Regions from separate parts of the Bacillus sp. 11B20 genome, predicted to be linked through region 1. Evidence: riboswitches for the same ligand, from Rfam matches in the RefSeq annotation. Region 1 holds a riboswitch; each other region holds the start of a gene.
The links. A riboswitch is a leader RNA that binds a small molecule or an ion and turns the genes downstream of it on or off. The one in region 1 is predicted to bind S-adenosylmethionine.
Positions count from the first base shown of each region.

Region 2: another riboswitch for S-adenosylmethionine. It lies ahead of ACN6NB_RS07350 (DUF2292 domain-containing protein); the one in region 1 lies ahead of ACN6NB_RS05225 (bifunctional homocysteine S-methyltransferase/methylenetetrahydrofolate reductase).
Region 3: another riboswitch for S-adenosylmethionine. It lies ahead of ACN6NB_RS18520 (5-methyltetrahydropteroyltriglutamate--homocysteine S-methyltransferase); the one in region 1 lies ahead of ACN6NB_RS05225 (bifunctional homocysteine S-methyltransferase/methylenetetrahydrofolate reductase).

Region 1 is NZ_JBLZWZ010000007.1:204,241-209,980, reverse strand. Features, by position in the region: gene ACN6NB_RS05235 (CvfB family protein) at 119-967, opposite strand; gene ACN6NB_RS05230 (YajQ family cyclic di-GMP-binding protein) at 1,205-1,696, shown strand; SAM riboswitch class I at 1,778-1,896, shown strand; gene ACN6NB_RS05225 (bifunctional homocysteine S-methyltransferase/methylenetetrahydrofolate reductase) at 1,975-3,816, shown strand; gene metH (methionine synthase) at 3,800-5,740, shown strand, end outside.
Region 2 is NZ_JBLZWZ010000007.1:603,217-608,956, forward strand. Features, by position in the region: gene ACN6NB_RS07335 (dihydroorotate dehydrogenase) at 1-400, shown strand, start outside; gene pyrF (orotidine-5'-phosphate decarboxylase) at 372-1,076, shown strand; gene pyrE (orotate phosphoribosyltransferase) at 1,084-1,722, shown strand; SAM riboswitch class I at 1,885-1,987, shown strand; gene ACN6NB_RS07350 (DUF2292 domain-containing protein) at 2,104-2,208, shown strand; gene ACN6NB_RS07355 (phosphoadenylyl-sulfate reductase) at 2,254-2,955, shown strand; gene ACN6NB_RS07360 (inorganic phosphate transporter) at 2,969-4,033, shown strand; gene sat (sulfate adenylyltransferase) at 4,091-5,227, shown strand; gene cysC (adenylyl-sulfate kinase) at 5,242-5,740, shown strand, end outside.
Region 3 is NZ_JBLZWZ010000009.1:826,758-832,497, forward strand. Features, by position in the region: gene garR (2-hydroxy-3-oxopropionate reductase) at 1-255, shown strand, start outside; gene ACN6NB_RS18510 (four-carbon acid sugar kinase family protein) at 263-1,684, shown strand; gene ACN6NB_RS18515 (gluconate:H+ symporter) at 1,735-3,054, shown strand; SAM riboswitch class I at 3,137-3,249, shown strand; gene ACN6NB_RS18520 (5-methyltetrahydropteroyltriglutamate--homocysteine S-methyltransferase) at 3,338-4,459, shown strand; gene ACN6NB_RS18525 (hypothetical protein) at 4,535-5,650, opposite strand; gene ACN6NB_RS18530 (ATP-binding cassette domain-containing protein) at 5,647-5,740, opposite strand, start outside.

The DNA.
Region 1 (5,740 bases):
CTTTGCAGTCTAGGAGGGACGAGTACCGGAGCGGAGCGAATTTGACATTCGTGAGTACTGGCACGCAGGACTGACACCGAATGCGAGGGTTTGTCTGCACGCTGAAGTGAGCAAATGCTCACTTTTTCTCGTATGTCCAGCCTTCTTTTTGGTAAACGAGATCATTTTTCATCAGATGACCTAGTGCTCGTTTAAAGGCGGCTTTGCTCATTTGAAATCTTTCGCGGATATCCTCTGGATCACTTTTGTCTCCGTAAGGCATGGCGCCGTTTCTTGTTCTCATATAGGTTAAAATTTCTTCTGCATCGACAGATAATGCATCCTGTTTTCTAGGAAGCAGAGAAACGTTCACGGTTCCATCCTCTTTCACTGCAATAACGCGTCCCGTAACGGTCGATCCTAGTCTTGGCTCTTCTTTTCGTTCCGTGCGGTGAATAAACCCTCGCACACCTGTATCTGTCAGCATAAAAGAACCTGTCGCAATTAAACGATAGATTGTTCCAGTGATTTCTTTGTTCATTAAGGTTTCTGGTGCCTCAGTAAACAATTCACTGATCACGTCTTCTGTGGCTGGTTTTGCGAACATTCTGCCGTAACTTGTGACTTTCAGCATACAGTAGAGTTTGTCTCCTTTTTTCGGCCATGCTTCCTCAAATGGCGGGAGGTGTTCTGTTGCAACAAGTGCATCCTTTGATAGTCCAACATCGACAAATGCACCCATGTCTTCTACCACGTCTACAACTTGTACCCAGCCATATGTATGTGCGTTAATTGTAGGGATTTTCATTGTGGCAGCGAGTCTTTCTTCATGATCTACATATAAATAGACCTCTACTTCATCTCGGTCATCAAGATCCTCTGTCATTTCACTGCGGTGCAGGAGAACCGAATCTTCACCATCTGTCAAAAAGTAGCCGTATTCCATTTCGTTCTCTATTTGCAAGGTCAGTTGCTCACCTGGTCTCATGTTCTCTTCCTTCCTATCTGCCCATAAAAGAGCGTTCGTTCATCTTTTGATTCACTTTATTCTACTATACTTCTCCCCGCATGAACATCTCTAGTTCTGTTAGCTAAAGTGGACAAACTGGTCACGATTTATACCGCAGCCGGCTGAACTCTTTGCCTCATCTCTTCGATAAAGTTTCTTCTTCGCCTATTGGCATGATAAAATAGACGCAATATCAATACTTGGAGGTCATGTGTGATGGCAAAAGAAAGCTCATTTGACATTGTATCGAAAGTCGAACTGCCTGAGGTGCAAAACGCTGTTCAAGCAGCGCTGAAAGAAATTAAAAACCGTTATGATTTTAAAGGAAGTAAAAGTGACATTTCTCTCGAAAAAGAAGAACTTGTTCTCATTTCTGATGATGACTTCAAGCTTGAGCAGCTAAAAGATGTACTTGTGACAAAGCTTATCAAACGAAATGTGCCAACTAAAAACATCGATTACGGAAAAACCGAGCATGCTCTTGGCGGTACAGTACGCCAGCGTGCGAAGCTGATCAGCGGGATTGATCAAGACAACGCTAAAAAGATCAACGCACTCATCAAGCAGTCTGGCATCAAAGTGAAATCACAATTTCAGGATGACCAAGTGCGTGTGACAGGGAAAAATAAAGATGATTTACAAGAGGTTATTTCTCTTATGCGTAAGGCTGATTTGCCGATCGATGTCCAATTTATAAATTTTCGATAAATTTCAAATTTTCCATTGATTATTTTTGCATTTTTCGTTACAGTTGATGGAAGTTCAATTCATTGACATGTTCATATTGCTTTCTTATCAAGAGAGGCAGAGGGACTGGCCCTGTGAAGCCTCAGCAACCGGTGTAGTAGAAATCTATTTTCTATGACCAAGGTGCTAAATCCAGCAAGCAACTGCTTGGAAGATAAGGAGAAGAATTACGATACAGCCAAAAAGTCTTCTTCTTATCAGAAGGCTTTTTTTGTTACATAGAAATAAGGAGGAATACAATGGGCCTATTACAAGACTTACAAAATCGCGTACTGATAGCTGACGGAGCGATGGGAACACTTTTATACTCTTACGGCATTGACCGCTGTTTTGAAGAATTAAATTTATCGAAAGAGGATGAAGTGAAACGCGTGCACGAAGCTTATGTGCAGGCAGGCGCTGACATCATCCAAACGAACACATACGGTGCGAATTATATTAAACTATCCCGCTACGGCTTAGAGGAAGAAATGAAACGCATCAATACAAAAGCGGTACAAATTGCAAAAGCAGCCGCTGGCTCTGCTTATGTTCTCGGAACAATTGGCGGCATTCGAACGTTTAACAAAAATGCCTACTCTATAGAAGAAATCAAACGAAGTTTTAGAGAGCAGCTGTACATCCTATTAAATGAAGAGCCTGACGGATTATTGCTTGAAACGTATTATGACATAGAAGAAGCGAAGGCTGTTCTCCAAATTGCTCGCAAAGAAACGACTCTTCCGATTGTCATGAATGTCTCTATGCATGAACAAGGCGTTTTGCAGGATGGTACCCCGCTGAAGGATGGTTTATCTGAGTTATCATCTCTTGGTGCAGATGTCGTCGGCATCAACTGCAGGCTGGGCCCTTATCACATGATTCAGGCACTCGAAGGCGTTCCACTTTTAGAAAATTCGCATTTATCTGTCTATCCTAACAGTAGTCTCCCCTCTCTTGAAGAAGGCAGACTCGTCTATGATACTGATAACGATTATTTCCGAAAAAGTGCACTTGAATTTAGAAATCAGGGCGCACGCATTATCGGAGGCTGCTGTGGAACAACACCTCAACATATTAGCACAATGGCTGAAGCGGTCAAAGATTTAGCACCGATTACTGAAAAAGAAGTGAAGGTGTTAAAAGAAGAAATCATTTCCATCCAAGATCAGCGCACTGAACCAGGTCTTGATGAGCTGGCTGTGAAAAAACGATCGATTATCGTAGAGCTCGATCCACCGAAGAAGCTGAACTTCGAAAAATTTCTCGTTGCTGCAAATGAATTAAAGAATGCTGGCATTGATGCGTTAACGTTAGCCGATAATTCTCTTGCGACTCCGCGCATTAGCAATGTCGCTTGCGGCGCATTATTAAAGCAGCAGCTTGATATGCGTTCTCTTGTTCATATCACATGCCGCGACCGTAATTTGATTGGGCTACAATCCCATTTAATGGGGCTCGACACCCTTGGATTAACCGATATTTTAGCGATCACAGGCGATCCATCTAAAATTGGAGACTTCCCAGGTGCAACATCTGTCTATGATTTAACCTCCTTTGATTTGATTCGTCTCATCAAACAATTTAATGAAGGCCTTTCTTTCTCAGGAAAGCCTCTTGGCAAAAAGACCAATTTTTCAGTGGCTGGCGCGTTTAACCCAAATGTGCGTCATATAGATAAAGCGGTCAAACGTCTTGAGAAAAAAATCGAATACGGCGCTGATTATTTTATTTCACAGCCTGTTTATTCTGAAGAACAGCTTGTGAAAATTCATGAGGAAAGCCGCCACTTGGATAAACCAATTTACATCGGCATTATGCCGTTAACAAGCAGCCGAAATGCAGAGTTTATTCATCACGAAATTCCCGGCATCAAATTATCTGATTCTATTCGTGACATTATGGCTAAGGCTGGCGAGGATAAAGAAAAGCAGCGAGCAGAAGGTTTAGCGATTGCCCGCTCTTTATTAGATACAGCCTGCGAATTGTTTAATGGCATTTATTTAATTACTCCTTTCCTTCGATCAGATTTAACAGCAGAACTGACCACCTACATCCATCAGAAAGAAAAGGAGTCTAACATCCATGTCAACTATCACTGAACAGCTCAAAAAACGCATCCTCGTCCTTGATGGTGCAATGGGCACAATGATTCAAAACGCCAACCTGACAGCAGAGGAATTTGGCGGAGAAGAGTATGAGGGCTGTAACGAGTATTTGAATGTGACAGCCCCTCACATCATCCGTGCGATCCATAGGGAGTACCTCGAAGCAAGTGCCGATCTCATTGAAACAAATACGTTCGGCGCGACAAAGCTCGTTCTTGATGAATATGGGCTTGGCCACCTTGCCTATGAACTCAATGTTCGAGCTGCACAGCTGGCAAAGGCTGAAGCAGACCGTTTCTCCACACCGGATAAGCCACGTTTTGTTGTAGGCGCAATGGGCCCAACAACGAAAACATTATCTGTAACAGGCGGTACAACCTTCAGTGAGCTCGTCAGAAACTATGAAGAACAGGCCCGCGCTCTAATTGACGGAAAGTGTGATGCCCTTCTTTTAGAAACAAGCCAAGACATGCTGAATGTAAAAGCTGGTTTCAAAGGAATTCAGGAAGCCTTTCAGCAGACGGGCATTCAATTACCACTCATGGTATCAGGAACGATTGAACCAATGGGCACCACCCTTGCTGGTCAGGATATCGAAGCCTTTTATATCTCTCTTGAGCATATGAAACCCATCAGTGTGGGCCTGAACTGTGCGACTGGTCCAGAATTTATGACAGACCACATCCGCACGCTCTCCTCCATCGCAAAGTCAGCGGTGAGCTGCTATCCGAATGCTGGTCTCCCAGATGAAGAAGGCCAATATCATGAATCCCCTGCTTCTCTTGCTAAAAAAATCGCTGCCTTTGCTAAGGAAGGCTGGTTAAATATTGTCGGCGGCTGTTGCGGAACGACACCTGCACATATTCAAGCATTGTCAGATGAAGTACGCACGATTCAGCCGCGTCATATCACTCGCGAATCACCGCAGCATACCGTATCAGGAATTGAGCCCCTTATTTATGAGGATTCAATGCGTCCTCTTTTTGTAGGCGAACGGACCAATGTCATTGGTTCTCGCAAATTCAAACGGCTCATTGCGGAACAAAAGTTTGAAGAAGCAGCAGAAATTGCTCGTGCTCAGGTGAAAAATGGCGCTCACGTCGTTGATGTGTGTCTCGCCGATCCAGACCGTGATGAGGCAGCAGACATGGAAGGCTTTTTACAAGAAGCGATGAAAAAGGTGAAAGCTCCTTTTGTCATTGATTCAACGGATAAACACGTGATTGAAAAGGCACTCACCTATTCTCAAGGGAAAGCCATCATCAATTCTATTAATCTTGAGGATGGCGTGGAACGTTTTGAAGAGATTCTACCTCTTGTGAAGCTATATGGCGGTGCACTTGTTGTTGGCACAATTGATGAAATAGGAATGGCTGTGACAGCAGAACGAAAGCTTGAAATTGCTATACGTTCGCATGATTTGTTAACGAAGAAATATGGAATTCCTGCAAGTGACATTATTTTTGATCCGCTTGTCTTTCCTGTAGGCACTGGAGACGAGCAATATATTGGCGCCGCTGAAGAAACGATCAAAGGCATTAAAATGATCAAGGAAACCCTGCCCGAGTGCCTCACCATTTTAGGCATCAGCAATGTATCTTTCGGACTTCCGCCTGTTGGCAGAGAAATCTTAAATGCCGTCTATTTGTATCACTGCGTGCAAGCAGGACTTGACTATGCCATCGTGAATACGGAAAAGCTTGAGCGCTTCGCATCCATTCCAAAGGAAGAAATCAAACTAGCTGAAACCTTGCTTTATGAAACAAATGACCAAACACTGGCTGAATTCACCCAATTTTACCGCGGCAAAAAGAAAACGGAGAAAAAACCAAAGGTCTCCTTATCACTTGATGAAAGGCTGGCGCTCTACGTCGTCGAAGGAACGAAAGAAGGTCTCATCGATGATTTATCCCTTGCT
Region 2 (5,740 bases), 400 kb from region 1:
TGAAGCTGCTGGAGCGGATGGACTCACCATGATTAACACATTAATCGGTATGCGTTTAGATTTAAAAACAGGGAAACCCATCCTTGCCAATAAAACAGGTGGATTATCAGGACCAGCTGTCAAACCGGTCGCTGTGCGCATGGTACACGAGGTGAGTCAAGCGGTTTCTATTCCGATTATCGGGATGGGCGGAGTGCAAAGTGCTGAAGATGTACTTGAATTTTTACTAGCAGGTGCAAGTGCAGTAGCTGTCGGCACAGCCAATTTTGTAAATCCATTTATTTGCCCGGAAATTATTGAAGAGCTGCCAAATGTGTTAGCAGCATATGGTTATTCATCTGTAGAGGAATGCATCGGAAGGAGCTGGAAACATGAAGCACTTGCCCATCATCGCGCTTGATTTTCCATCAGGGAAGGACGCGCTTGCCTTTTTAGACCCTTTTGAAGGGACACCATTATTTGTGAAGGTCGGCATGGAGCTGTTTTACCAAGAAGGACCTGCCATTCTTGATGCGCTGAAAGAAAAAAATTGCCGCATTTTTCTTGATCTAAAATTACATGATATTCCAACAACCGTGCAAAAAGCGATGAACCGGCTTGCTGCACTTGGTGTTGATTTGGTCAATGTGCATGCTGCTGGCGGGAAACGAATGATGCAGGCTGCGTTAGAGGGACTTGAAAGCGGAACCCCTGCCGGACAAAACCGCCCGGGCATCATTGCAGTGACCCAGCTGACTAGTACGTCAGAAGACATGATGAGAAATGAATTACTCATTGACCGTCCGCTGCAAGAGACTGTTATCCGGTACGGACAATTAGCATATGAAAGTGGGCTAGACGGGGTTGTTTGCTCTGTTCATGAATCTAAAGCACTTCATGAACATATTTCACCATCCTTTCTCACTGTAACGCCAGGAATTCGCTTACCGAATGATCAAACCGATGACCAACAGCGCGTGGCGACACCGGCCTATGCAAAAGAGCAAGGTGTTTCACAAATCGTTGTCGGAAGATCAATCACAAAAGTTGATAAACCAATAGAAGCCTATCATCAAATTTTGAAAGAGTGGGAGTGACTGCCAGATGAAATCAAAAATCGCGAAACATCTATTACAAATCAAAGCGGTCTCATTAAAACCAGACGAACCGTTTACATGGGCGAGCGGTATAAAATCACCGATCTATTGTGATAACCGCCTGACATTGTCATATCCACAAGTGAGACACGACATTGCTGAAGGTCTAAAAGATTTGATTCTCACTCATTTCAAGGGAGCAGAGGTTGTCGCGGGTACTGCAACAGCAGGCATTCCTCATGCGGCATTAGCAGCAGACCGCTTGAACATCCCGATGTGTTATGTCAGAAGTAAGCCGAAAGCACATGGAAAAGGAAATCAAATTGAAGGGGCCGTATCAAAAGGCCAAAAGGTTGTCGTTGTAGAAGACCTTATTTCCACAGGAGGCAGTGTACTTGAAGTGGTCGCTGCTCTTCAAGATGAGGGCTGCGAGGTACTAGGAGTTGCCGCGATCTTCACATACGGACTGCCAAAAGCAGCGGCAGCATTTCAAGAAAAAAATATTCCATATGTCACCTTAACAGACTATGACACATTGACAGACGTGGCACTTGAATTGAAAGCGATTGAGCCTGCTGCGATGAACAAACTAAAACGCTGGAGACAAGATCCTTCCTCTGAATCTTGGATGGAAGAAACGGTCTGAAAAGTGAAAGCCCATCGTTAACAAAAACTGTGCCTGCCCGCACAGTTTTTTTGTTTAGGTAAAAATAGTAAAATAGACTCAAATTTTAATAAAAACTAATCCTATCAATAAAGTCGGGTTGACTTTTGTTTGAATTGTGTTAATATTTAAGACAAATTGAAACTCTTATCCAGAGAGGTGGAGGGACTGGCCCGATGAAACCCGGCAACCTGCGATTCGCAAGGTGCTACTTCCTGCAAAATGATTCTATTTTGAAAGATAAGGAAATCGTGAGCTTCCTCATCTTTCTTTCGGACTGAAAGAAAGTTTTTTTATTTTAACGGTGAGGAGGAAGAGGAGATGGAAGTGAAACAAAATCAGGATGAGGACTTAGTAAAGCATATGCAAGAACTGATTGGGGATATGAAATTCGGTTCAATTACGTTAATTGTTCAGGACGGTCAAGTGATTCAAGTGGAAAAGAACGAAAAAATTAGATTGAAGTAGTGCGGAAAAAAGCAATATGAGCTGTACTCCGGAAGGGGAGAAATCATGTTAACTTATGAAAATTGGCAAGAGCCGTCCATTACATTTCAAGAAGATGATTTGTATAAAGGAGCCCTGTCTGTACTGAAATGGGCGTACGGTCATTATGGTGACCAGCTCGTATATGCGTGCAGCTTTGGGATTGAGGGCATCGTTCTGATTGATCTGATTGCAAAAGTAAAAAAAGATGCGAAAATTGTCTTTTTAGATACAGGTCTGCATTTTAAAGAAACATACGACACAATTGATGCAGTAAAGGAAAGATACCCGGGTTTAGACATTGAATTGAAAACGCCTGAGCTGACGGTTGAACAGCAAAATGAGCAGCACGGTGAACAATTATGGAAAACAAATCCTCAAAGCTGCTGCCATATGCGTAAGGTCATTCCTTTGCAAGAAGCCCTATCTGGTTATCCAGCTTGGCTTTCCGGTTTAAGAAGAGAGCAGTCACCAAAACGAGCAGGGACGAATTTCTTAAATAAGGATGAAAAATTCAAATCAGTGAAAGTATGTCCGCTTATCCATTGGACGTGGAAGGACATATGGAGATATGCATCTAGAGAAGAACTTACTTATAATCCGCTGCATGACCAGGGATATCCAAGTATCGGCTGTGCACCGTGTACACAGCCAGCATTTACTGCAGATGATCTGCGTTCTGGCAGATGGTCAGGCACAGCAAAGACAGAGTGCGGATTACATGAGTAAGGGAGCATAATGTATGGAAATCGCCGCAATTTTATTTAGTCTATTCTTTGCTTTAAACATAGGCGCAAGCGGAGCAGCTGCTTCTATGGGCATTGCGTACGGGTCAGGCGCGATTCAAAAGCCCATTTATGCGCTCAGCGTTTGTGCAGTTGGGATTTTAGCAGGTTCAGTGATTGGCGGCGGTGAGGTCGTCAAAACGATCAGCTCTGGTATTATGCCAGAATCAGTCATTACACTTGAAATCGTTTGTATTATCATTGGTTCTGCTGCACTATCACTTTTCATAGCGAATCTGATGGCGATCCCTTTATCAACAAGTGAGGTCACAGTAGGGGCTGTGGTTGGTGTGGCCGTCGCGTATAAAGTATTGTTTGTGAAATCCATTTTAGTGATTGTGGCATTTTGGGTGATCATCCCGATTTTCGCCTTTCTTTTTACCTTTGCTGTCGTCAAAATCATCAGAATGTTCCCTAAACGGAAGCTGTCTAAAAAAGGCACAGCTATTTTATCTGTCGTGTTAATCCTCAGCGGATTTCTAGAGGCGTTTTCAGCTGGTATGAACAATGTCGCAAATGCGGTCGGTCCGCTTGTCGCGTCAGGCGTTTTGTCAGTCGGGCAAGGAACTCTTTACGGCGGGATCTTTGTTGCACTTGGTGCGCTTTTGCTTGGGAGAAGGGTACTAGAAACAAACGGAAAGAAAATCACCCGCTATCAAACGGGCGAAGGGATTTTACTTTCGAGTACCGGTGCCGGGCTTGTCATCGTCAGCTCTATTTTTGGGCTGCCTGTTCCGCTTACACAAATCACCTCCTCGTCTATTATCGGGCTTGGAATGGCAAAAGGCGGGCCAAACATTTTTCACAAACATGTTGTGAAAAAAATGCTGAAAGTGTGGGTGGTGTCACCCTTCTTATCACTCAGCCTATCGTATTTGCTGGTGAGCCTTTTCTTAAAAGGAGACTATTACTCTATCTTTATCATGATGAGTGTACTGCTTGCCTCACTTGGTGCGCTGAGTCTGATGAAGGCAGTCAAAAATGAGAGCAGCTCTATTCATGAACAGGGCGGCGGGATTTAATCACAAATCCGACTATTAACATCTAATAAATATGAACATTGAGAGGAAGATGAACAAATGAGTTTAACACCACATGGTGGCGTATTAATTAATCGAGTAAATGAAGAATATGATCTCAGCACAGCTGCAAAGGAAATTGAACTAGATGCGATCTCCTTTGCAGACCTTGAACTCATTGCAATTGGCGGATATAGTCCAATTGAAGGGTTTTTAACAAAAGCTGATTATGAAGCAGTTGTGAGCAATATGCGGCTAGCAAGTGGTGTCGTTTGGTCTCTTCCTATTACACTGCCAGTGACAAAAGAAAAGGCGGCGGAAATCCATCAAGGCGATATCGTGTGCTTATCTTATAATGGAACTGTATATGGGGTCATTGAAGTAGAGGATCAATACACACCAGATAAGGAAAAAGAAGCGGTAAATATCTATAAAACTGATGACCGCAATCATCCAGGCGTGAAAAAATTATTTGAACGCGGTGATACTTACATTGGCGGGAAAATTACACTGACGAAACGCAGTGAAAAACCATTCCCTCAATTTACGTATGAGCCAGAAGAAACAAGACGTCAATTTAAAGAAAATGGCTGGAAAACCATTGTTGGTTTCCAAACGAGAAACCCGGTTCATCGTGCGCATGAATATATTCAAAAAACAGCATTAGAAACGGTCGATGGTTTATTTTTAAATCCGCTTGTCGGTGAAACAAAATCTGACGATATCCCGGCAGATGTGAGAATGAAAAGCTATCAAGTGTTATTGAATGGTTATTATCCAAAAGACCGCGTCTTTTTAGGTGTTTTTCCTGCTGCAATGCGTTATGCTGGACCAAAAGAAGCGATATTTCACGCGCTTGTTCGTAAAAATTATGGCTGCACCCATTTTATTGTCGGAAGAGATCATGCAGGTGTTGGTGACTATTACGGCACATACGAGGCGCAGGAACTATTTGATCAATTTACAAGCGAAGAAATCGGTATTACTCCATTAAAATTTGAACACAGCTTCTACTGTAATACATGTGAAGCGATGGCCACACCAAAAACGTGTCCTCACGACAAAAGCGAGCATGTCATTCTTTCAGGTACAAAAGTTCGAACGATGCTGAGAAACGGTGAATTACCACCAAGCACGTTCAGCCGAAAAGAAGTCATTGAAACATTAATCGAAGGATTAAAAACGACGGTATCTTAAAGGGAGGGTATGACATGAGCAACGAACATATCGTGTGGCATGATGCATCTATTACAAAAAAAGAATATCAACAGAAAAACAAGCATAAAAGCGGCATTATCTGGCTTACAGGTTTAAGCGGATCAGGTAAATCAACGATTGCAAATGCAGCTGCAAGAGAGCTGTTTGAACAAGGCTATCAAGTCACCGTTCTTGACGGCGATAACGTGCGGCACGGACTCAATAAAGATCTAGGGTTTTCAGATGACGACAGAAAAGAAAACATCCGCCGAATCGGAGAAGTGGCGAAATTATTTGTGGAACAAGGTACGATTGTCATCACTGCTTTTATTTCTCCATTCCAAGAAGACCGCCACATTGTCAGACAGTTAGTCGAAGATGGGGAATTTCACGAAGTGTTTGTCAAATGTGATCTGAACGTGTGTGAAGAGCGTGATCCAAAAGGGTTATATAAAAAAGCGAGAAACGGCGAAATTCCATTTTTCACTGGAATCGATTCACCATATGAAGAGC
Region 3 (5,740 bases), on a different contig from region 1:
AGTGCCGTTCTCGACGCAAAAGTCCCCCTCATCTTAGAAAGAAATTTTGAACCTGGCGGACGCATCGACATCAACTTGAAGGATTTAACCAATGTCATGGAAACTGCTCATGATATCGGTGTTCCTCTTCCGCTTTCTAGTCAGTTGCTTGAAATCTTCCACGCCCTCAAAGCAGACGGAAAATCCGGGCTTGATCATGGCGGCATCGTTCAATATTACGAAAAAATGGCTCATGTCGAAGTAAAGAAAGGATGAGATGGTCATGAAGCAAAGTACTGACATATTGAATGCCATTCCAAAAGCAGATTCAAAGGCCATTCAATCAGCATACGAACAAGCACTGAGCGACTTTCAGCATAAAGTCATTGTATTAGACGATGATCCAACAGGGATTCAAACCGTACATGGCGTCTCTGTTTTCACCGATTGGTCAGAAGAAAGCATTGAGGCTGGTTTTCTTGAAGACAGCCGCATGTTCTTTATACTGACAAATTCTCGCAGTATGACAGAGAAAGAAACTGCCGCTGCGCACGAAACAATTGCTGCAACCATTGTAAAGGTGGCTGAACGGCTTAATCAGGAATTCATCATTGTCAGCCGAGGAGATTCTACTCTTCGCGGACACTTTCCGCTTGAAACTGAAGTACTCAGAACGACCATTGAACAGCAAAGCTCCCGCCAGTTCGATGGAGAAATCCTTCTTCCTTTTTTCCAAGAAGGCGGACGCTTTACGATCGACAATATTCATTACGTACAGGAAGGACACGAATTAATTCCTGCTGGTGATACAGAATTTGCAAGAGACCGTACATTCGGCTTTCAATCCTCTCATCTAGGAGAATGGATTGAAGAAAAGTCAGAGGGATTGTTCACAAAAAAGAACACGACCTACATTTCGTTAGCTGATCTGCGGGCTTTACGCATCGATCAAATCAAACAACAGCTCATTGGTGTGAAGGACTTCAAAAAAGTGGTTGTAAACGCAGTGGACTATGACGATGTCAAAGTCTTTGTCACCGCTCTCATTGAAGCCATTCAAGCAGGACAGCAGCTGATGTTCAGAAGTGCGGCGGCGCTCACAAAAGTACTTGGCGGTATAGGGGATCACGCCTTATTAACAAGAGATGACTTGATACAAGAAGAAAGCCCTCATGGTGGTCTCATTATGGTCGGTTCTCATGTAAAAAAAACAACAGAACAATTACAAGCGCTTGAGCAAAATAAAGAGATGGCTTTTATTGAATTTAATACCCACCTCGTGTTAGAGCCTGATGCCTTTCGCAAAGAAATTGACCGTGTCATTCAGCAAACTGAAGCACTGTTGGTAGCAGGTCAATCTGTGGCTATTTATACAAGAAGAGAACGGCTTGATCTTGGGGATGATCGCCAAGAGGAAGAATTAAAGCTCTCTGTACAGATTAGTGATGCTGTGACAAGTATTGTCCAGCGCCTCACCATTCGTCCTAAGTATCTCATTGCCAAAGGCGGAATCACCTCCAGCGATATTGGGACAAGAGGACTTAGCGTGAGACGTGCGACCGTGGCAGGTCAAATCAAACCAGGGATCCCTGTTTGGCAAACAGGAGAAGAAAGTAAATTCCCTTTCATGTCTTATGTGATTTTCCCGGGAAATGTTGGGTCAAAGGATACGTTAAAAGAAGCTGTAGACATACTTGAAGGATAAGGCATAGGGGGTGTTTGCGCCCCCTTATGCACCACAAAGGAGGAAAGATCATGTCGTTAGTGTTTATTGGACTTGGCGTTTTGTTATTGCTTTTACTCATGGTTGTCTTTAAGTTAAACGCTTTCATTTCTTTGATTATTGTCTCTTTAATTGTTGCTGTGTTAGAAGGGATGACACCACTAGAAGCGATTGCTTCCGTCGAAAAAGGACTTGGCAGTACGCTCGGACACCTGGCACTCGTTCTCGGTTTTGGAGCGATGCTTGGGAAATTGATGGCTGATTCTGGCGGTGCTCAGCGTATCGCGATGACACTCATTGACCGATTTGGCATCGGAAAAATCCAATGGGCGACAATGCTGACTGGATTTGTGATTGGAATTGCTCTATTTTATGAAACCGGATTCATTATTTTAATTCCATTAGTCTTTACGATCGCTCAGGCTGCAAGACTTCCTGTGCTGTATGTGGGCATGCCGCTTGTCGCTGCTCTCATCACCACACATGGCTTCCTCCCTCCTCACCCAGGGCCGACTGCCATTGCGAATGTCTTTCAAGCAAACATGGGACAAACCTTATTGGTTGGGATTATTTTAGCGATTCCTGCTGTTTTAGTAGGTGGACTTCTGTTTACAAAACTATTTAAAAAAGACCAGTTGCACGCACATATCCCAAAGAACTTATTTAATCCAAAGGAATTCACAGAAGAAGAAATGCCTAGCTTCGGCATTAGCATTTTCACCGCTGTTTTGCCTGTATTGCTTATGACTTTCAGAGCATTTCTAGAAATTTTCTTCCCTTCCTCCCCATTGCTGCCTACCGCTGAGTTTTTAGGCGAACCGGCGATTGCACTATTAATCTCAGTGCTGCTTGCCATCTACACGTTTGGGCTTGGAAGAGGAAAGAGCATGCATGACGTAATGAAGTCCATCACGGATTCTATCGGCTCTATTGCCATGATTTTATTAATTATTGCGGGCGGAGGCGCCTTTAAACAGGTGCTCATTGATAGCGGCGTCGATCAATACATTGCAGGGATCATGCAAGGAAGCACACTTTCTCCCCTGCTTCTGACTTGGCTCATTGCTGCTGTCCTTCGTGTCTCTTTAGGATCAGCGACTGTCGCCGGTCTCACGGCGGCTGGCATTTCTGCACCACTGATTGGCCTGACGGGTGTCAGCCCTGAGTTAATGGTGATCGCAACAGGTGCCGGCAGTATCACGTTCTCTCATGTGAATGATGCAGGTTTCTGGATTTATAAAGAATACTTTAACCTATCAATGGCTCAAACCTTTAAAACGTGGACTTTGATGGTCACCGTGCTTTCACTTGTCGGACTTGCTGGTGTTCTTGTTGCTGATTTGTTCATGTAGGAAATTAAATTGTAAAAACCATTGACTTTTCCCTAAAAACGTTGAATAATTGTGTTTATTAAGAAAATTGAATCAAAAGGTAACCTTATTAAGAGTGGTGGAGGGACTGGCCCTGTGAAACCCGGCAACCGCTGTTCCTAGGAACAGAATGGTGCTAATTCCTTAAGCAAGCAGATGCTTGTTTGAAGATAAGGCAGAGTTCTCACAGTATATGATGCTCTTCCTTATCCAAGGAAGAGCTTTTTTATTTGATTTTTTAACCTGAAGAAAGAAGGGATTCAGCATGACACAAGTAAAAACCATTGGAAAGAAAACAACGAAACCGCCATACCGCGCAGATCAAGTAGGAAGCTTACTACGTTCAGAACGCATCAAGGAAGCACGCAAGCTAAAAGCAGACGGTACGCTGACAGCAGAACAACTCCGACAAATTGAAAACGAAGAAATCACACGTATTGTAGAGAAGCAAAAAGAAATTGGGTTAGAGGTTGTCACAGATGGTGAGTTCAGACGTGCATGGTGGCATTTTGACTTTCTGGAAGGACTCGATGGGGTTGAAGGATTTGAAGCAGATCAGGGCATTCAATTCCATAACACGACGACAAAAGCAAGAGGGATCAAGGTAACAGGCAAGATCGATTTTACAGATCATCCAATGTTGGAGGATTATCGTTTCCTTCACAGCATCGCTGGTGATCATACGGCTAAAATGACGATTCCAAGTCCCAATATGCTCTTTTTCCGTGGAAAGCTTGAAGAAGGAGTGTATGACAGCTTAGAGGAATTCCACCATGATGTGGCACAGGCGTATAAGAAAGCCATCCGTGCTTTTTATGATGCAGGCTGCCGCTACTTGCAGCTGGATGATACGGCATGGGCCGTGTTCTTTTCTGAAAAAGGTCACGAGCAAATCAAAGCCTTTGGCCGTGAAGAGGATGAACTTCGTGAGTCGTTTGCGAAGACAATCAATGAAGCTGTTGCCGATCGCCCAGAGGATTTGGTGATTACTATGCACATTTGCCGCGGTAACTTTAAATCAACTTGGGCTGCTGAAGGTGGTTACGAAGCAGCGGCAGAAACAATTTTCGCCGGCTTAGATCTTGATGGTCTCTTTTTAGAATTCGACGACGATCGTTCTGGCGGATTTGAGCCTCTTCGATATGTGAAGAACCCAAACCTTCAAATCGTACTAGGCCTTGTCACTTCAAAATACGGTGAGCTTGAGCCAGTTGAACAGATTAAAAAACGCATTGAGGAAGCGGCTCAATATGTGGACATTAACCAAATTTGTTTGAGTCCACAATGCGGTTTCGCCTCAACAGAGGAAGGCAACCTGTTAACAGAAGAACAGCAATGGGAAAAACTGCGTCATGTGATTGAGATTGCTGATCAAGTGTGGAAATAAAACATCTTGTTCTAAGCTCTCTAAGTTTAAGGGTTTTATTATTAGAAAAGAACTGCCAATAAGCAGTTCTTTTTCTTAGTTTCGTAATCTTGATACGATATTCTCTTGTGACAGTTCTTTCTTCATACGTTTTGTGATAATGTATCGCACAAACCATTTATTCAATAGAACCAAGATAAGTAGAAGTCCAACTGCTGTACCACCAATCCATAGAATGATCTCTCCCGGTAATTGTCCAAGTAGGAAAGCACCCAAGACGGCAATAAATAGTAACGCAACAATATACACTTTTAGGTTCATCTTGTCTATACTACTGTAAAATTGCTTGATCATATCCTTTGGTGACATCCCATTTAAATACAAGGACAATAAATCTCGATTCAAAATGCTAATGAGTGTATGCATCTGACCTCGATAAATAAAAGCAATCACCACAAATAAAATGATTTGAAAAACAACAAGCAGCAAAAATGACAATTTTGAATTAGCAACTAGTTTTTCTAGACCTTGCGCTTGGTAGTATACAAAAACATCTTCTTCATCGAACATTCGATCGAACTGGTTCACAAACTCATAAATATCCTCGGTTTTATTTAAATTAACAATGAGTGTTCTAACACCATCGTAGTTCTCACCAATCTTAATTTGACTACTCAATTTTTTGTACAGATCTGGTGATAGGTAACTGTAATCTTTTAAAAAATAATTCCCTTCTCCTTTGTAGTACTCAATATTCGCTTTTAATGGTTCTACTTCACCATCATATGCTTTTATTTTTTTGCCTTTAAATCTTTCTGGAAGCAGAATAGTGTTTTCTTTTAGATCCCCTTCATAACTCACAGCTTCTTTTGTTGTCGAATTGAATGATAAAGCTGACAATATATCCGTTTCTCCATTTGCTTCAATAGATAACGAGACGTCATATTCGTAAACAATGTCTTTGACATTCGGCATCCGCTTAATTTTATCTGTATCGTATTGATACTCACCAGTTTTCGAATATCCATTAATTAAAACCATTGATAGGCGATCGTTAGTCAATACATTTTTATAAATATTATCAGCAGAAATCAAGATAGTAAATATGGAGAAAAAGATTAACATCAGCAATACAAAATTCAAAACAGCCAATTTTCTCAGAGTCGATCGATGTTTCTTTTTTAAATACTCAAAGACGAATAATTTTTTCATATGGACTGGTCCTTTTTATTCAAATCTTCAAAACGAAGGACAACATCGGCATGTTGCACAACCGTATCAGAGTGTGTAACGACTAAAATC